4 regions of the Chryseobacterium sp. HR92 genome follow, and region 4 is predicted to be linked to each of the others. Evidence: riboswitches for the same ligand, from Rfam matches in the RefSeq annotation. Region 4 holds a riboswitch; each other region holds the start of a gene.
The links. Region 4 has a riboswitch for cobalamin ahead of SFA27_RS06365 (acyl-CoA thioesterase). Riboswitches for the same ligand answer to the same signal wherever they lie in the genome.
Positions count from the first base shown of each region.

Region 1: another riboswitch for cobalamin. It lies ahead of SFA27_RS13130 (hypothetical protein); the one in region 4 lies ahead of SFA27_RS06365 (acyl-CoA thioesterase).
Region 2: another riboswitch for cobalamin. It lies ahead of SFA27_RS21190 (TonB-dependent receptor plug domain-containing protein); the one in region 4 lies ahead of SFA27_RS06365 (acyl-CoA thioesterase).
Region 3: another riboswitch for cobalamin. It lies ahead of metE (5-methyltetrahydropteroyltriglutamate--homocysteine S-methyltransferase); the one in region 4 lies ahead of SFA27_RS06365 (acyl-CoA thioesterase).

Region 1 is NZ_CP139139.1:2,897,114-2,902,175, forward strand. It holds gene prpC (2-methylcitrate synthase) at 1-530, opposite strand, end outside; gene prpB (methylisocitrate lyase) at 533-1,429, opposite strand; gene SFA27_RS13130 (hypothetical protein) at 1,416-1,652, opposite strand; cobalamin riboswitch at 1,886-2,078, opposite strand; gene SFA27_RS13135 (hypothetical protein) at 2,596-3,138, opposite strand; gene SFA27_RS13140 (VOC family protein) at 3,238-3,606, opposite strand; gene SFA27_RS13145 (dihydrofolate reductase family protein) at 3,654-4,247, opposite strand; gene SFA27_RS13150 (alpha/beta fold hydrolase) at 4,281-5,062, opposite strand, start outside.
Region 2 is NZ_CP139139.1:4,663,229-4,668,290, forward strand. It holds gene SFA27_RS21185 (YncE family protein) at 1-9, opposite strand, end outside; gene SFA27_RS21190 (TonB-dependent receptor plug domain-containing protein) at 6-2,039, opposite strand; cobalamin riboswitch at 2,148-2,334, opposite strand; gene SFA27_RS21195 (transporter) at 2,427-3,374, opposite strand; gene SFA27_RS21200 (cytochrome-c peroxidase) at 3,388-4,437, opposite strand; gene SFA27_RS21205 (MbnP family protein) at 4,430-5,062, opposite strand, start outside.
Region 3 is NZ_CP139139.1:2,884,333-2,889,394, reverse strand. It holds gene SFA27_RS13090 (enoyl-CoA hydratase/isomerase family protein) at 1-420, shown strand, start outside; gene SFA27_RS13085 (Lrp/AsnC family transcriptional regulator) at 511-972, opposite strand; cobalamin riboswitch at 1,168-1,352, shown strand; gene metE (5-methyltetrahydropteroyltriglutamate--homocysteine S-methyltransferase) at 1,527-3,830, shown strand; gene SFA27_RS13075 (AraC family transcriptional regulator) at 4,030-4,827, opposite strand; gene SFA27_RS13070 (aldehyde dehydrogenase family protein) at 4,955-5,062, opposite strand, start outside.
Region 4 is NZ_CP139139.1:1,410,044-1,415,105, reverse strand. It holds gene SFA27_RS06380 (endonuclease MutS2) at 1-485, shown strand, start outside; gene SFA27_RS06375 (GEVED domain-containing protein) at 568-1,671, opposite strand; gene SFA27_RS06370 (hypothetical protein) at 1,892-2,692, shown strand; cobalamin riboswitch at 2,726-2,906, shown strand; gene SFA27_RS06365 (acyl-CoA thioesterase) at 3,024-3,407, shown strand; gene SFA27_RS06360 (HD domain-containing protein) at 3,465-4,055, opposite strand; gene SFA27_RS06355 (XAC2610-related protein) at 4,057-4,755, opposite strand.

The DNA of each region.
Region 1 (5,062 bases), 1.5 Mb from region 4:
GGTTTCTTCCCGTGTAACAGGTGAAGGAAATGCCCTCCTATTGTATCATCATCAGTTTCTACATCAATTTCTTTTCCATTATGGGTATAATGGTACCAATATAAAAGACCTGAGCTGAAAGATGCCAGTAATTTGTCTGCAATATCTCTTGCTCCCGCCATATTATGGTCATCTTTTTCCGGCTGAATACTTCCGATAGCAGAAACCATAGAACGCATGACATCCATTGGATGGGCTGCAGCAGGAATACTCTTAAGGATATTTCTCACAGAATGAGGCAGTCCTCTCAAAGATTTCAGCTTAGCTTTATAGTTTTTCAATTGTGCTCCGGTAGGCAGCTGGCCATAGATCAAAAGATAGGCTACTTCTTCAAACTGTGCTTTCTCTGCCAGATCCAGAATATCATATCCTCTGTAATGGAGATCGTTTCCACTTTTTCCGACACTGCAAAGCGCAGTATTACCTGCTGCTACCCCTGAAAGCGCAACGCTTTTTTTAGGTTTAAATGTGGGTTCACTGTTATTTGACATTATCAATTATTTTGTTTAAAAAGGTTGTCTAATTTTTGTTCGTAGTCGTAATATCCAATGCTTTGGTAGAGCTCTTCCCTGGTTTGCATGGTATCTAAGACATTGGCCTGGGTTCCTTCTTTGCGAAGATGTTCATATACATTCTGGGCAGCTTTATTGGCAGCACGGAAAGCCGATAGCGGATAAAGAATCAGTTCTACACCTGCATTTTTTAACTCCTCCACCGTGTACATTTTTATCATCCCGAATTCGGTAATATTGGCCAGCACCGGAATTCCCGTAGCTTCAACAAATTTGTGATAAAAGCTTAAGTCAGGAACGGCTTCTGCAAAAATGAAATCTGCTCCCGCTTCCTTGTAAGCGACCGCTCTTTCCAGTGTTTTTTCTAATCCTTCATTGGCAAATGCATCTGTACGGGCACCAATTACAAAATTTTCATCGGTACGGGCATCTGCCGCAGCTTTCAATCTGTCTACCATTTCTTCTTTGGTTACCACTTCTTTTCCCGGTCGGTGTCCACAGCGTTTTGCTCCTACCTGATCTTCAATATGCAGAGCCGCAGCCCCGGCTTTAATCAGTGACTTTACGGTTCTTGCAACATTGAATGCTGAAGGCCCAAATCCGGTGTCAACATCTACCATTAATGGTACTTCGCAGACATTCGTGATACGCTGAACATCTATCAATACATCTTCCAGCGTGGTAATTCCTAAATCAGGAACCCCCAAAGAACCGGCAGCAACACCACCTCCTGAAAGGTAAATTGCATTGAAACCTGTCTGCTGTGCTAATAACGCATGATTGGCATTAATGGTACCAACAATCTGAAGCGGACTTTCTTTTCGCATGGCCTCCCGGAATTTCATGCCGGGAGACTTCAAACTTTCACTTGTAGTCATTATAATATTTATTGTTTAGTTGAAATTTGTTTACAGAAGACCATGAACAGGCACAACAGCAGCCACCATCATTCCATGTGATGGTAAAAAGGAGATCAAAAGGAAGCTGATTGATGTTAATCGTTTTTTGTAATCCGGAATTCGGAATCATTATCTCCATGCAAGCCTGTTTATTTCCAAGTCTGCTGCTTCTGCATAAATAATCGAAATCGAATGGGTACATTTTTTAACTTTTTATATTGATTAAATCTTCATAAAAAGTTCCTGGCAAACTTCACAATGTTTGTAAGAAAGAAAAATATGGAAAAGGAAAATACGATGAATACACGATAATGAAAGAGCATACTACCCCACTACTTATTTGCATCACAAAAATAACATGAGCTGACAAAATATATTGATCCCACTGTTATCCATATCGTATCATACCTGACTATAAGCTTCAGACCGCGAAAGCATCGTCAATTCGAAATAGGCAGGTCTCCTGACTTGTAACAGTTTTTATCGCCCTTCCCATATAACCAGGTATACAGTGGACCTTTATTTGATAAAAACCTTGATGTTACTTACAGTTGCGCGACAGTTCGTGATTTGCACACGATTCCCTTTTAAGACACAGCTAAGTGTAACCAGTTTCGGTTGATAAAGAAGATGTTAAGAACTCCTTGGTGGTAAATATAGGTATTTTATAAAAACGTGAAAGATATTTTATGCAAACAATAACTATTTATCTATAACCCATTGATTTTGTTGTTATTAAAAATACACTTTTCATCCAATAGGCATTATAATTTAGATGATTATGCTTGTTTTTTGTTACTAAATCCCTAAGATATGAGACGAAAAAATCAAACAAGTTTAAAGAAACCGCTTATTTACTATTGTTTTTCATCCTGTGATTAAAGTGTTTTTTTGAATTGTTTTTTTAAGGATAGTGGATCTTTATCTTTTGATATTAAATGATCTTTTTTATATCTTTTTTAGCCAGAAATTTTAATCTTTATTCTTCAATCCATTTTCTGAAAGCAACTGTGTTGCTTTGTAATCAGAGGAGTTTCAGTACTTTTTTTGGAATGGATCATTTTATACAGCCGGGTATCATTCAATACATTGAAAAAATCCGCCAAAAAGTGACGGATTTTATAGTATTTGAGATTCTGTTAAAATTAATTTGCGGCCGGATCAATCAGTCCTGTAGTAAGACTTAAAAATTTCAGCAGATTTTTATGGTCAAAAAGCAAGGTTGCATAATGTTTCCCTTTCTTAAAAACCAGTTTTGAACCTCCTGGAAATTCACTGCCTGCATCAAGTTTCTGCGTTTTAGCATTGTATTTACTGAACTTAGTTTTGCTGTCCTGCAGTGTGCTTTTATTCATAATAAGGCCAAATGGAAGCCCTTCTACCACTACAGGTTTATTCTCTGAAATGGTAAAAAACATTTCATTAACAGCATTATTTCCTCCCAAGCTGCAGTACAACTCCAAACCTGTTTTTGTAGGCCATTTTGCATATTTTTCCTCATTGGCATCTTCATAAAACATAGTTTTCACATTCAATGCTTTTGAGATTTTATCGGGAGTTTGTGGAAAAATAAATTCTGTATTTTTATCCAATAAGGAGTTGAGAACTGCTGTTTTCTGTGAAAATGCAGTGATACTTATCAGCTGAAAAAAGAGGGTTAAGATGAAAGTTAGTGGTTTCGTCTTCATGGATTGTTTAAAATTTTAATGATTTGAAAGTTAAAGGTATTAAAATTTTGATTAAAACCACATTTTAAGCAATTTTCCACACCTTCTTTCTGTCTTTTGCTATTTTCTTTCTTGTACATTAAACACGGTGCCAGCAGGATCTGTAATCCAGTGCATATTTTCAGGAAGCTCTTCAATCTCATCACAGGTTTCTACTCCGTTCGATTGGAGGTATTCTGTAGCTTTTTCTACATCAGGAACCGTCAGCTGTAACCAGGTTTCAGAATGGGTGTAATTATCTACACAGTCTAACCAGATGATATTATTCCCGAATTTTACCTCATGGGTTCTGGAAACAGTTGGATTATTAATCGGTTTTTCTTCAACATTCAGATGTAAAATATCCCTGTAAAAAGCTACCGTTTTTTCATATTTATTTTTTGGAATTTTTATGGCAATATTTATTCCTGCTTCAAATTTTGTATCCATATTGTAGGTTTAACAGTTGTAAAAAATAAAATTAATTAAGACATTATTTACACTTCAACATTCCCTGTTACAATTTCTCCGGAACGTCTGTAATTCGCTATAATGACTCCTTTTGATGTTACATGGCTTTCCGTCAGAACAAAAGCAGCCGGAACCGAATTATCATCAAACAGCTTTTTCCCTCGGCCAAGGATCAACGGATATATTTTTAGGCGAAGTTCATCTACAAGATCATGTTTCAACAACAGATGAATCAGTTCGCTACTGCCCCAAATCTGAATATCAGCACCTTCCGATTGTTTAAGTTTCCGGATATCATCCAGGTTTTTGAGAAAAAAGGTATTCTTCCAATCCGAATGTTCCATGGTTTGAGACAGAACATACTTGTTTCCTTCATTGATTCCCGGCCAAAATTCAGCATGCTGAGGCCAGTACGATGAAAAAATATCAAATGTTTTTCTTCCAAGGAGATAATCAGTCTGTTTCATTTCTTCCTGCATGATTTCACCGAAAAGTTCATCACCATATGATACAGTCCATCCGCCATATTTAAAATTTCCGGATGTATCTTCTTCAGGGCCGCCAGGTGCCTGCATAACACCATCCATTGTAATCATTGATAAGACAATTATTTTTCTCATTATATTCAATTTTATAAATGATATTCTATCTGATTATTGTAAAAAACTATTCAGGTAATTCAGAATTGTTGCGGTTTGCATCATCAGGCTGACATGGCTTTGCCCCGGAACAATTGCCAGTTGGGATTTGGGCATAGGCCCCATATCTGCAGACACTCCACCGCCTAATAATTTATAAGTTTTTGCCAGCTCGGTTTTATCTAAACCATCATTATCTCCAGCAATAATTAAAACAGGCGCTGAAATTTTAGAAATATTATCATCACCCAGGTCGAATGGTTGTCCGGCAGTAGCTATCATCTGCTCCAGAAATTTTGTCCATTTTGTTTTATCGGGCGCTACGGCATCATAAGCGGTATGCATAGGGCTGTTCATGAAGAGCTCAGGTTTCATCCCTTTAAATGCACTATTAACTTCAGGCAGCCAGCCGCTATTTTTATAAGTTGAAGAAATAATGACCAGCTTATTCAGTCTTTGCGGGCTCTGTATTGCCAGCTGATAAGCGATTGCCCCGCCAAAGCTATATCCTGCTATATCTGCCTTATCAATTTTAAGATAGTCCATGACCTTTGTCACATCATTCGCCAGATCAGTATGTGATAATTTCCGTTCTGAAAACGGAGTATGTCCATGTCCCTGTAATTCAACAGCGATTACTTTTCTGTTTTTTGACAGTTCCGGGATCAACTCGCCCCAATTCATATCAATCGTCATGAAGGCACCATGCAGCAATACAATGGGCTTTCCTTTGCCATAGACCTCGTAGTAAACTTTGATACCATTAACAGGTGCATAGCCACTTTCAGATGGTTTCA
Region 2 (5,062 bases), 1.9 Mb from region 4:
TTTTCTCATAGGGTGAAGTTTAGAATAAGTTTAAAGTTTCTTCCGGGCATCGGATAATTGATTACTACGTCATAGTATTGATTGAAGATATTATTCATCTCCAGGCTTACTTTAAATTGATGATTGGCCCAGTTGAATTTTTTCTGAACAGACAGATCATGAGTATACCAGGGCTGTACATAATTGTATTGAATGTTGTCCTGATTCACATCATACCTTTCTCCAACGTACATCGCGCTGTAATTGAAGCTCCAGTCTTTATAATCTGCCATCAGACTGAAAGACCCGCTATGCCAGGGCGTATAGGGAATCTGATTACGATAAAAAGTATCCTCCGGGTCAGTCATATCTCTTGCACTTTGATAGGTATAAGAAAGCAGCGGTCTGAGGATTACTTTTCCCAGCTGAAATTCTGTCTGTACATTCACGTCAGCACCTATGATTTCAACCATTCCAAGGTTCATCATCAGCCAGCGGAACATGCTTCCGTTTGGAGCTGCTACAATTTTATCCTGTACTTTGTTGTAGTAACCGTCTACTTTAGCATAAAAGGTCTTAAAGAGACGGTTGTTATAATTCTTCTGATAGGTAAATCCTACATCATACTGATTAGTAAACTCCGGTTTCAGGTAAGTATTGCCGATATTGGTATAATATAAATCATTGAAGGTTGGAAGTCGGAAAATCCTTTTATAGAAAGCTCTGAGGGTAAGCTCAGGAATTTTTTCAGGCTGATAGCTCATAAATACGGCAGGCGTCCACTCTCTGCTGTCTCCGGGTCTTTTGTTTTTTCTTACTTCTTCAAAAGTAAAAGTTCCTAAAAGGCTTCCCAGGATTTTGAACCTGTTCCATTGATATGTTGTTGCCAATGCTACCAATGTGGTGTAACGTGTAGGATAAGAAAAGTTATCCAGATTGGCATCCAGATTATTATACTGAAAATCTCCACTCAGGCTGACATCCCAATTGGGAGTAATAGAATAGATATTGGATGAGGAAAGATAAAGCTCTCGTTGGATATAAGTATTATCGGTATGAATAATGGATTGCGAACGAACTGTGTCCATAAAATGGGTATAATCGTAAGCGAATTTTGCTTTCAATTGGGTTTCAAACTTGGGAAACAGTTTTTTTCTCAGATTGGCCTGTACAAAATAATTTTCATCAGAAAGTCTCGCTCCTCTTCCTCCGAAACGTCCATTCACAATAGGTGCCGGCATTCCACGGTCTGAAATATAACCATAACCACGGATATTCCAGCTTCCGTTATTTAAAATTCCGTTGAAAGACGTTTCAAAACGCTTTGCTTTGATATCTGAATCCTGTCTCTTAGCAATGGTATCATAAGCCTGCTGGCCGTCAGGATATTTCTTGGCATATCGAAATCTGTAAATTCCGTCACTCTGCATAAATTCTCCACTGAAGCTGGCGGAAATTCTGTCTGAAATTTTCTGTTCCAATCGGAATGACGGATTAAAAAGATCAATGGAGGCACTTTTTGCTCTTATAACGAGATTGGTTTTTCTTGTTCCTTTAAATACAGGTGTTTTTGGCTGTAAATAGATAGATCCCGAAGACCCGAAGTCTTTTGCCGGTTGAAAAATCTCACTTTTCTGTCCGTTGTATAATGATATTTCTTCCAGATCGTCCAAAGAATATCTTCCCAGGTCAACAAGTCCGTTTTGGGCATTTCCCAGTTGAATTCCATCATAGAAAACCCCTACATGCTGGCTTCCCATGCTACGGATATTAATGGTTTTCAAACCACCCAATCCTCCATAGTCTTTGATCTGCACTCCGGAAAAATACCGCAGGGCATCTGCTACGGAATGACTGTTCAGCCTTTCCAGCTGCTCGCCCTGCAGGGTTTGCGCCGGAAGAATTTCTTTGAAATTTTTCTTGTAAAGGCTGATCACCTTGATGGATTCTTCCCGAACACTGTCTTTTTTCTTGATTTGAGAGGACAAAAGTTGAGATGTTATCACCAGTATTGTGAAAACAGCTTTATGAATTGCAGAAGTAGTTAGTTTTGCTGCCATTAGCTCATTTAGGATAATGATGACGCTAATGGATGTAAGAATACAACGACAAAGCACAGCTGTCACTGCACAGAATCATTGATGTCCTAAGCTTTATTCCACGAAAGCGTCAAACGATTATTTTCTGGCAGGTCTTCTGACTTACTCCATTTTTGAAATCCTTCCCATTAAAAAAACAGTGGATATATTCTTCAAAAACTTTGGTGCGGAGCTTACAGCAGCGGGTCTGTTCCGGATTTTCACCGGATTCCCTTTTAAGAGCTTTTTATGGCTCACCAAATTTCGGCAAAGATAAAGAATTATTCCTAACCCCCAATTAAAATCATGATTCATAAACAATTAAAGCTCCCGAAGGAGCTTTAACATCATTTCATAGAGGGCACCATCTTAAATTCCAATATTCAGGAAAACACTGAATCTTGATTTTGCTTCAATATCTCCTCCTGCCAGATGAGTATACATGGGAAGCATAAGTTCACTTCCCAGACTCAACTTTTTATAAGAGGCCTCAAATCCCAGTTTTCCGTACAAAGCACTTCCTGCAGTATTGGGCAAGGCTTCATCGAATTGTTTATTCTGGGCATAGACCTCTCCCTGAACTCCCGTTTTTATAGAAAAAATAGATTTTTTATTTCCTGCAACCTGATAAAATCCCGTCGCTGCATAGTTCCATTGGTTCCCAAAACGGTAATTTTTCTTATTCTCAGTTTTGATCGTGTAATCTGTATTAACCAATACAGCTACTTTATTTTTCTGAAATTTATAATTCAAAGCCGCCTGATAATCCCAGCTTCCGGTTCCCAACTGAAAACTTGGATTAACACCGGACGCTCCTTTTTCATCAAATTTCCCCAAAGGTATTTTTACTCCTAAACCTCCGCTCAGATGGTGGAAATTATCTTTAGAGCTCATCAGCTGGTAAATCCCCATTAGGTTCAGATCTCCGATTCCATTGATTTTGATATCTCCCTGCATTGTTTTCTTTTCATGGAAATGAAAGGGCAGGCTTGCATATACGCTCAGTTTTTTAGTCAGTGGAATTTTCTCCCAAAGCTGCAGCGTATTGAAATACTGATCCTGGGTAAGGTCTTTTACAAATAAATTTTCTTTGGCTTTATAATGCTGAGCAAAGTATTTGATTCCGATAAACTGTGGATTCAATAAAGACTCAAAGCCGGAAGATCCGTTTCCTGCTGCACAGCCGCACGCATCACAATCATCATCAAAATCGAATCTGCTAAAGGTATTCGGATCAATATAAGCACTGTCTCTAATAATCTTTGCCTGATACTGACTAAACAGGATCAAACTTACTATCACTATAATCTTCTTCATGTTTTCTATAAAATTATTCTGCAAATTTTGGATTGGATATAAAACTTTTATCCGATAATGTTTTCAGGAACGCAATGATTGATTGTTTTTCCTGACTATTCATAGCAATTCCCACATGACCATTCTGTTTTAATTGTGGATCAAGGTTGGGATTATCTTCCACCTGATCCGAGTAGAAATTGAGTACCGCCTCTAAGGTGTAAAATCTTCCATCATGCATATAAGGTGCAGTATATTCTACATTTCTTAAACTCGGAACACGGAATTTCATCCAATCTACCTGATTAAGGCTAACTCTGTAACGTCCCGCATCCTTAAATTCTGTATTGTAATACATTCCCGTATTTCTGAAGCTTTCATCAGTAAACAGTTCTCCGCTATGGCAGGAAGCACATTTCTGTCCAAACAAAGCTATTCCCTGAGATTCTGCTGAAGTCAGCTGTTCCTTTCCCTGTTTGAATCTGTCGTATTTTGAATCCGCAGAGATCAGTGAAGCCATAAACTGCGACAATGCTTTCAGAATTCTTTCTCCTGTAATGGTTTCATCTCCATAAGCTTCTCTGAACAGTTTTTTATACTTCTGGTCATCTTTTATCTTTGAAATAGCTTCCGGTATGGAGCTGTCCATTTCATTCACATCTGTAATTGGGCTGATCGGTTGTTCATTCAAATTATGAATCACCCCATCCCACATATACCTTTTCAAAAAAGCCATGTTCTGAATGGGTGGAGCATTCCTGATTCCTATTCTGTCATCCACACCATGACTTACAGTATGACCGTGATGGGTAAAGGCATTTTCCTGGATATGACAGAAGCCGCATGAAATGGTATTGTTCCGGGAAAGCCTTCCTTCATAGAATAATTTTCGTCCCAGTTCTACTCCATTTTTGGTTACCGGATTCATCGTTTTATCAAAAGTCATTTCCGGAAAATAAGAAGGAAACTGCAGATTGTATGCTTCATCTTTTTCCAGTGGCTGCATCACCTCATCAGAACAGGAAACACAGCTTAACATGAATACAAGCAGCACCAATAATGTCTTAATAAAAAAATTAATCATTGTGAACGTGATCTACTTTAAACATTTTTGTAAGGTTATTGGTAACATCTACCAGGTGCTGATTGGAACCCATCAGCATATCATTGCCTGTGGCAAGCGTAAGTGCTTTATCTCCGCTCAGAAACTGGTTCAGATCTGCCAGAATATGAACAGAAGGACGAATTTGCCCTGTCACTCTTGCTGTAGTAGGAAGATTCAATGTGATTTCACGGTATAGATCAGCCTGCTCATTAGCTGTAACATTTCCCATATTTCCGGTATGGTTCATAAATTCTTTTGAAGGAGCATCATTACCATATTTACCTTCAAGTTTTACAAAAACATAACCGGCAGCCCATGACCATGTCATTCCTTTCTGCTTGGCTTTTGTCCAGAATTCAGCTTGTCCGTCCTGCCCAAGTAAATACGCTTTCTGGCTCACTCCCAATCCGAATTTTATTTTTTTATAATTATTTTTCGGGATGCCATCCAGATTAAGGTATATAATTCCGGCTACAGCATCTGCCTGATCTACAATAAAAGCGCCTTTATCTGGATTGTTTTCATTGTATTTAAATTCGTTTCCGTTTTCGTCTATCAGTGTGACATTACTGATTATATATTTCAAAGCGGAAAAATTATGTTT
Region 3 (5,062 bases), 1.5 Mb from region 4:
ATTCTGGCCAGCGGGAAAGCAAAATTTGGACTCCCTGAAGTAACATTAGGATTATTGCCTTGTTTTGGCGGAACCCAGCGTCTTCCAAGAGCTATTGGATTATACAAAGCAAGAGAAATGGTTTTCTCCGGAGAATTTTATTCCGCAGAAGCCTGTAAAGATTTTGGTTTTGTCAATCATGTTTTTGCTCCCGAAGAATTACTGAACGAAGCCCAAAAACTGGCAGAAAAAATTGCTGCAAGAGGACCTGTAGCTGTGGCAAAAGCGAAACAATCTTTAAATACAGGATTTGAACTGCATATCACAGACGGATTACAGCAGGAAGCCGCCTTATTCGGAGAATTGTTTACAACACAAGATCACAATGAAGGCATTGGGGCATTTATAGAAAAACGAAACCCGGACTTTAAAGGAAGCTAATGGGAATGGAAAATTGAGAATTAAAACTAGGATGGCTTAACATAATAAATCGTTAGGTATCATGCTTAATTTTTTAATTCTCAATTTTTATTAGATGGTGATTCCATGATTGTTTTTCACTTCAGCCATGACAAACGTACTGTGGGTACTCCCGATAGAATCTACAGATCCAAGTTTGTTAAACACAAAATCCTGGTAATGTTTCATATCCCGTACCTGAACTTTCAAAAGGAAATCAAAATCTCCGGAAATATTGTAACATTCCGCAACTTCTTCAATTTCTAAAATTTCTTTCACAAAATCATACCCCACAGATCTGTCGTGAATTTTTAGCTTAATCTGACAGAAAACCGTAAAGCTGCGGTTGAGCTTTTCAGCATCAAGAACAGCCGCATACCTTTTCACAAATCCTTCCTGTTCCAATCTTTTTACCCTTTCAAAAACCGGTGAAGTAGAGAGGTTCACTTCCTTTGCAAGCTCTTTAACGGTCAGTTTTGCATTTTTCTGGAGCAGCCTGAGCAGCTGTACATCCTTATCATCGAGTTGTTCCACAGAATATTATTCTTTTAGATTATAAAAACAGTCAAATTTAAAGAATTGTATGCTTTTATTAATGTTTTTAAAAGTTTATTTTGCTTAATTAATTGACTTTAATTGTATGTTTATTCTGTATTGTTAATTTTACACAAAATTAAAAACTTTTACTGATGACCATTGTTAGAGGTAAAAGTACAGTTCTTTAGAGATACTTCATCAAACAGGAAAGGTTTTACTTAACGTAGACTAATAGGGAATCGTGTGAGAATCACGAGCTGTCGCGCAACTGTAAGTAACACCGAAGGTTTCTGTCCTTGTATATCCACTGCCAAAATCGGGAAGGATGACGGAAACTGTTACAAGTCAGGAGACCTGCCTTTACTGAATTGACAATGCTTTCGCGGTCTGAAGCTTTTGGGTCATACAGATGATATATCGGATTCATGTGTTTTTTCTTTATGGGAAATGCACAATCTGTTATATCATGATTCCAGAAATTTTTATCCGTTAAAACATTCCGAAGCATTTTAAAAAGACTTTACCATTAAGTTTAATTAAAAAGTAAAAAAATGCAAACTCACATTCTGGGCTATCCGCGTATTGGTAGCAAAAGAGAACTCAAAAAAGCCTGCGAGCAATATTGGTCAGGTAAAATCCTTTTGGAAGAACTTCTGAATACAGGCAGAAATATCTGTAACCAAAACTGGAACATTCAGAAAGAAGCGGGAATAGATCTTATTCCTTGTAATGATTTTTCATACTATGATCAGGTATTGGACATGAGCCTTGTGGTAGGGGCGATTCCTGCACGTTACCATGAAGTAGTGCTTAAAAAGAACAACTCTGAACTGGATCTTTATTTTGCAATGGCAAGAGGATATCAGAAAGATGGACTAGATATTACTGCAATGGAAATGACAAAATGGTTCGATACCAATTATCATTATATCGTTCCCGAGTTTTATAAAAACCAGCAGTTTAAACTGAGCTCAGATAAAATTTTTAATGAATTTGCAGGAGCAAAACAGGCAGGAATCAATGCAAAACCTGTAATTATCGGACTGGTTTCTTATCTGTTATTAGGAAAAGAGAAAGAAGAAGGATTTGATAAACTGGATCTGGCTGCAAACCTTCTTCCCGTATATATAGAGATCTTAACTAAACTTCAGGAGCAGGGCGCAGAGTGGATTCAGTTTGATGAACCTTTTTTAGCATTGGATTTAACGGAGAAAGCAAAAGAAACCTATCATTTTGTGTACGCCGAAATAAGAAAACGTTTCCCGAAACTGAAATTTATGGTGGCCACTTATTTTGAAGGATTAAATGATAATGGATTACTTGCTGTATCACTTCCTGTAAATGTATTACATATTGATCTTGTGAGAAATCCTGAACAATTAGACGATATTCTGAATATTGTTCCGGAAAGTTTAAGTCTTTCATTGGGAGTGGTTGACGGAAGAAATATCTGGAAAAATGATTTTGAAAAGTCTTTATATTTCATCAATAAAGCAATTGAGAAATTAGGATCAGAAAGGATTTTGATTGCTCCTTCCTCTTCATTGCTTCATTCGCCATGTGATCTGGATTTTGAAACCAGTCTTAACCCGGAAATTAAAAACTGGCTGGCTTTTGCCAAACAGAAAGTGACAGAAGTTGTAACGCTTAAAGAACTGGTATCCGGAACAGAAAATGAACAGATTCTTGCTTCTTTTGAAGAAAATAAAAAAGCAATTGCAAGCAGAAAAACATCCTCGCTTATTCATAATGATGAGGTGAAGCAAAGAGCAAATGCTGTCACTGAAAAAGATACACAAAGGATAAATACTTTTAAAATCCGTAAAGAAGAACAGCAGAAAGTACTACAGCTTCCTTTATTCCCAACGACTACGATCGGATCATTTCCACAGACAACGGAGGTAAGAAGCTGGAGAGCAAAATTCAAGAAAGGAGAGCTGACAGCAGAACAGTATGATACATTACTGAAGGAGGAAACCCAAAGAACGATTAACTGGCAGGAAGACATCGGAATAGATGTATTGGTTCACGGGGAATTTGAACGTAACGATATGGTGGAATATTTCGGGGAACAGCTGGAAGGTTTTGTATTCACAAAAAATGGCTGGGTACAGAGCTATGGAAGCCGTTGTGTAAAACCTCCTGTGATCTTCGGTGATGTTTCCCGTCCGACACCAATGACGGTATATTGGTCTCAATATGCACAATCCCAGACTGAAAAATGGGTAAAAGGAATGCTTACGGGTCCGGTTACTATTTTACAATGGTCATTTGTGCGTGATGATCAGCCTCGTTCCGAGACATGTAAACAGATTGCTCTGGCCATCCGTGATGAGGTTGTGGATCTTGAAAAAGCAGGAATCAGAATTATTCAGATTGATGAGCCTGCGATAAGAGAAGGGCTTCCATTACGAAAAACAGATTGGCAGAACTATCTGAAATGGGCCGTAGAAGCTTTCAGAATTTCAGCAAGCGGAGTGGAAGATGCCACCCAGATTCATACCCATATGTGTTATTCAGAATTCAATGATATTATTGAAAACATTGCCGATATGGATGCAGACGTGATTACCATAGAATGTTCCCGTTCTCAGATGGAGCTGCTGAATGCTTTCGCAAATTTCAGATATCCGAATGAAATTGGTCCCGGAGTATATGATATTCATTCCCCAAGGGTTCCGTCAAAAGAAGAAATGATTGAACTGCTGAGAAAAGCCCAAAACGTGATCCCGGCCAGCCAGCTTTGGGTAAATCCCGACTGCGGACTGAAAACAAGGCATTGGGAAGAAACCGAAAAAGCTTTGATAGCAATGGTAGCCGCAGCTAAAGAAGCTTCCGTAGAATATGCACTTTAAAATAGTTTAAAATAATTAGATACAATTTCTCAGATCGTGCCATGATATTCATGGCACGATTTATTATAGTAACCCTTTAAAACATTGCTCTATGTTCCTGAAAGTTTGAAAAGTGATATGAAAGTGAAAATTATTACAATAGCTGTTATCATCCTGGTGATTCTCGCTTTCAGATACTTTTTTTTAGATGAAGTTTAGGTTATTTTGCCTGTAATGAACTCGGTGGATAACCAAACTGTTTTTTAAATGCAAAGGAGAAATGGGATAAATTTTCAAACCCGAGATCCAGATAAATATCAGAAACCGATCTTCCTTTTTGGGTAAGCAGAAAATGTGCTTCCTTTAGCCGTCGAAGCTGCAGCCATTGTCTTGGAGGAATACCAAAAATCTTTTGAAAATCTCTTTTAAACGCAGACAGACTTCTCCCGGTTAGATAAGCAAAACGTTCCACATTGACATTGAAATGAAAATTTTTGTTCATAAATGTTTCAATATCTATTTTATAAGGCTCTGAGAAATCAAATAAAATATCTTTAAGGCCCGGATCATTGCTCAGCATCAGAAGTAAAGCTTCTTTCTGTTTGAGACGCAGAAGTTCTGTAGAAGCAGGAAGTTCTTCATAAGCCAGTAAAGAATACATAAAAGAAGTTAACGCCTTTTGATCCGGTTTTATAAAGGCCGGAGTATTGTCCTTCTTTTCTGCCTGATATCCATACTCACGGCTGAAATCACGTAAAATAGCTTCATCAAAATAGATGGTTACTGTTCTTATCTCACCATTTTTAGGAGGATATTTAGCAAATTTCAAAAGACGGTTTTTCCTTGCGGAATAAAGCTCTCCTTCCTTGAACATCGTTTTTGTAATCCCGTCATTCAGTTCCATTTCCCCGGAAAGCACCAGTCCCAGGCTGTGGATCCGTGCAAATTGTTCTCCTTCCCTGAATTCTGAAAAGTGACAGGAGTAATTGATAGGTAAAGGAATATTATTTTCGCTCATAGCTCAGACGGGTATTTCTTGATCGATTCTTTTTTCAAACTTACAAAACTTTTTTAGTACCACTGATGGATTACATATTGTTTAAATCCTCAAAGCCTGCTATTCATAGACTTTGAGGATTGCAATATCAGGCAAGAATTGTTTTAGGTTCCAGATAAGCTTCCAATCCGAATACCCCATACTCACGGCCGATACCGCTTTGTTTGAAGCCACCGAAAGGAGCATAAGGATCATG
Region 4 (5,062 bases):
AACGTGATAATCTTCAGAAGCTGAATGACCAGCTCCAGCAGAAACTGTTCAATTTCCAGAAACTATATGAAGAGGAACACCGCAAGCTTCAGTTTGGTAATAAAATTGAAACGTTCATCGACAGTTATACAAAAGGAAAATCCAGAAAGGATGTTGTAAAAGACTTTGTAAAACTTCTTGAACAGGAGAAATTCAGGAAATTAGGTCATGATAAGGATGAAACAAAACGCCTGCAGGTTGTTAAGAGAAAAATTACTCAACAGCTGAAAAAAGAGGAAGTCATTGAAAAAATTGCAGAAACCAATGAAAAACTGGAAGAACAACGTAAAAGTGACCGCGCTATCTGGATGAAGATCGGACAGCGTGTTCGTATTACAGGAAGCACCAGTGTGGGAACTATTGAAAAGATTTCCAGAAACAAGGTGATTGTTAATTATGGAACCTTCAAGACTACGATTAATGCAGATGAACTTGAGAGAATTTAAGTAATCTGAAGTGAGTTTAAAAAGAACTCATTTTACGCAAATACTAAGAGAGAGTACCCAATGATACTCTCTCTTTTTTATTTTATTTCTTAATGAATTTTAACCGGATTGCACTATTTTTATCTTTCAGCTGAATAAAATAAATTCCTTCGGATAAATTACTAAGGCTTACTTTATGATCGGAAACTTTTCCTTCACTTGTTTTCTGCCCCAATACATTATAAATTTCATAATCCGTTGCTTCTGAAATTCCGGAGATATTTAAAACATCGGATGCCGGATTTGGATAAATTTCAGGTTTTGCCGATTTACCGGCTTCGTTTACTGCCAGTGTAGGGTTAAGAAAGTTTATACCATAATCCTCAACTTCTCCATAGGTAAATGAACCACAGGCATCCGCAGGCACTTCCTGTCTGCACATTACCCTCATCACAAGTCCGCAACCATTAATTACAGAGTTTGGCAATGTAGGATAACCAGGAATAGAAAATGTGGTTACAACCGGAGCTGTTGAGGTCACATTATTCGCAACCAGTATTCTTTCATTAGAATCAAAAACACCATTGCCATTAATATCTATCCATGCTGTTACAGTGATAGGACTTGGTGTGCCAGTCCATGTATTACTCACTGAAAGCGTATTTCCTACGCTTCCTGCTAAAAATTTAATTCTTCGGTCTACATCAGTTCTGTAATCAATATAGTTGGAAGCTCCGGAGTTGCTCACCATTGGAGCTGTCATTCCCGTTGAACTTACCGTTACATTGGATATATATACCATTGTTGCATCTATAGAGGCAGTAGTGCAATAATTGAGTGATGTTGCAAAAAATATAGGGTTCGACCACATTCCCTGGGTAGTGCATACTTTTGCTACCTGTACTTCATACACTGTACAAGGCTGTAGATTCGTAATAGTAAATGAATTTTGCCCAGGTACAGGAGTAGCCACCATCCAGGTAGTAGTTCCGGGTAATCTGTATCTGATAAAATTATTCGGGGTATCAGGATCGGCCGTCCAGGTAACGGTTCCGGAGGTAAGGGTTATATTGGACATCTGAACACCGGTGGGAGCATTCGTATCACAGTAAAATAATGATTTTAATTCTGTTTCTATTTTATTTTCTGCCTGAAAGCTGGAAATTCCCAAAATAAAAGAGCATACATAAAGTAGTTTTTTTGTCATGTTTATTAGTTTTAAAATTCTCTTGAAAAATAAGTCATTTTTTTGAATATGATTTACATTTAACTTATTTATTATCACTTATTTCTTTCATAAAATATTATGGCTAAGGCATCATTTTATAGGATCAACTGAAAACCAATACAAGATTTAATAAACTGCTACGTTATAATTATCTTCCGAAAAGCATTTAATTTATATATTTGAGGATCAAAAAAATTTCATGATGACTTTTATAAACAAAGCATTCTATTTATCCGCTTTCAGTATTTTATCTATAGCTTTTGTAAAAGGGCAGACTAAAGTTCCTTTTGGAGTTGTAAAAGCTGAAGAAGGATATGCCAACGTACGTGTACATAAAGACGACTATCGAAAAATTGTAGACAAGATCCGTATGCGTAAAGGAGATGTATTTGTTTATGTAAAACCGGCTCCGGGAGAAACGGAATGGATCTGGATCAAATATCCGGAGAAACAGGATGATGACAAACCTTTTGTACGTTATGAAACTCTTGATAAAGAAGGAATGGTTAATAAAGGGCGTATTGCATATGTAGACCAGCTTCCCGCCTATACTCCATCCAAATCTAAAAACGGAAGATCTCTCATTTTCACAGATAATTCTGATCCTAAAATCCCTACTGCACAAAGAAGCAAAGTAGTAATTGATATTTATCCTTCCAATGCTGGATACCGTAAAAAAGAAAAAGATGCAGAAGGAAAAATTCTTACCATTGATAAAGTAAAGCCCTGGGGAATCGGAAATGACCTTCCCGAAGGAATGACTGAAATCAAATCAATCAGAGTACAACAGCCCGGAAGAGGATCTGTTTTTGTAAGAGAAGCCATCAAAAATATGTTCCAGCCAACCATGGATTTTGAGAACATTGGAGTAACGTCCCTTGACTCTGACAATATTTTCCTTTATATGATAAATGGTTCAGGAGAAAACAGATACACCACTCTTTGGACGATTAAGAAAGGAAGAGTAATCAGCCAGATTATTTACCATAATCCGGAATAAATTCGCTACTTTTGCACCTGAAAAGTTTTACGCTTATTCATCACAGAAATTGGTTCTGCATCACTGCAGATTAAAAGGGAACCGTGTGAAAATCACGGACTGTCGCGCAACTGTAAGTAACTGAAATCTTTATCAAAGATCCACTGTGCGAGGCATGGGAAGGAGATAAAAGATGTTACAAGTCAGGAGACCTGCCTGTTTCTTTAAACAAATAACTTTCGCGATTTGAAGTTGTATTGATCTGATGGATTGTTTCAGGGGTTCTCTAAGTTCCTGTCATTATTCTGTTGTTTTAATATCGTTTTCATTTCGCTTTAATTAATAATGATATATGACTACAGAAGAAAGAATTGAAGCATCCGAAACCAGAATCTTTAAAGCGGTTTTCCCTAACACAACCAATCATTACGATACCCTTTTTGGTGGTACGGCTATGCAGCTGATGGACGAAGTAGCTTTTATTACCGCTACCAGATTTGCCAGAAAAAGAGTGGTAACGGTGAGCAGTGACAAGATCGATTTCAAGAAACCTATTCCAGCCGGAACTATTGTGGAACTGATCGGGAAAGTTTCATACGTTGGAAAAACCAGTATGAAAGTAAACGTTGAAATTTACACTGAACAAATGTACTCTTACGAAAGAGAAAAAGCCATTGTAGGTGATTTTACTTTTGTAGCGATCGATGAATTCAAGAAACCAATCCAGATACTATAAATAATATAGCTTCGGGCGGCCTTTGGCCGCCCGAAGCTTATTCTATTTTCATTAATTTTATTTCACAACTTTTTCTGTTTCCAGACTTCTGCTTAATAAAAATTCAAAGGCCTCTCCCATTTCATCCGATGCTCTGTTGATCGCATTTTCAAGCATATTTCGGATTTGTTTTTCTGTTACTCCGGCTTCCGTCCAGCTTTTTCCTGAAGTATGGGAATTTAAGATAAATGGCATAATTCTGTCAATCCCACAGGCAAAAATAGCATCAGGAGTTTTCTCATCTTCAAACTCAAGCCATAGATTAAAAAACTCTGTACGCAAAGGTTCATCCAGGATTCCGAAAATCTTTTGGGCAGATACCTTCTCTCTGTCAAACTTCCCTACCATTGCTTTTTCATCAAAAATAAAGGTGTCTCCAGCTTCTATCTCTACCAAATCATGAATGGAAAGCATTCTTATCACTCTCAACAGATCAATATCTGCACGGTTTTTAGCATATGGATAAAGGATCTGAGCCAGAATGATGATCTGCCAGGAGTGTTCTGCAGTATTCTCTCTTCGGGAATCGTCAGCATTATAATTTCTTCGCTGTACATTTTTCAAGGCATCCACTGCCAGGATAAAATCAATCTCTTTCTGAATTTTCATCTTACTTTTCTCTATTATATTGTTCTGAAGGATACACCTTTGTTTTGGTTACCCATTTATTATTGATCTTTTCTTTAGTGATTACTTTCACGCGGCCTTCTACCGTCATGTCTTCTTCTTTTTCAAAGACTTTATCAAGCCCTTTATTGGGAATAACTGCATATTCAGTGGTAAAAATATCACAGCAGCCGGATTTTCCATAGGAGATCAAGCGTTTACGTTGGACATCAACATCAAAAATATCAAGGGAACTGGATGCAAGATCCGTAAGTTCTTTACTCTTCACAAATGCCATTCTTGTACTGTTGAACACATAAACATCATAGGAAGCTGCACTATAGTTTCCCATATTTCCGTTCCTTACCGCTATATCTTCTGTTCCATCAAAATTAAAATCATTTATGATTACTGAGTTTTGTTTATTCGTCAGCTGGATCATTTTTCCAAGCTTGGGTTTTTCAGCCTGATCTGTTTCCAATACCAGATCATCCGATGCAAAAGTCTGTATCTTTGTATTTTTGTGATCAAACAACTCTACAGTTCCTTTTCCGCTACATCTGTCATCATAGCAATTTTCTACCTGAATAATGGCATCATAATTCTTTGAAGCATTTTTAACCTCAAACTGATATTGCCCAAAACATGCTGGCCCAAGTAAAACAAAAGCAGGTAAATGCTTATACTTATTGAATAAATTCATGGTAAAAGTAAATGATTTAGGTGTTTTTTTCCTAACAAAAATACGAATCATAATACCGATCTCAAAATTCCAACCTTATTATCTGTAAGGATTTGAAACATTTTAACAGCCTTTAAATGAAAGAGTATTCAGTGATAAGAAGCTGTTCCCGCTATACACTCATACTCCTCGCTCCTTACTAAACCCAAACCACTGTGGGGTAACCGCTGCTATCGGGGCTATATTATGGGTAATGAGTAATAAATAATGAATGATAACTTTTTCTCTTCATTTCTTTCATTTTCAATTAAAATTTAAACATTTTTTG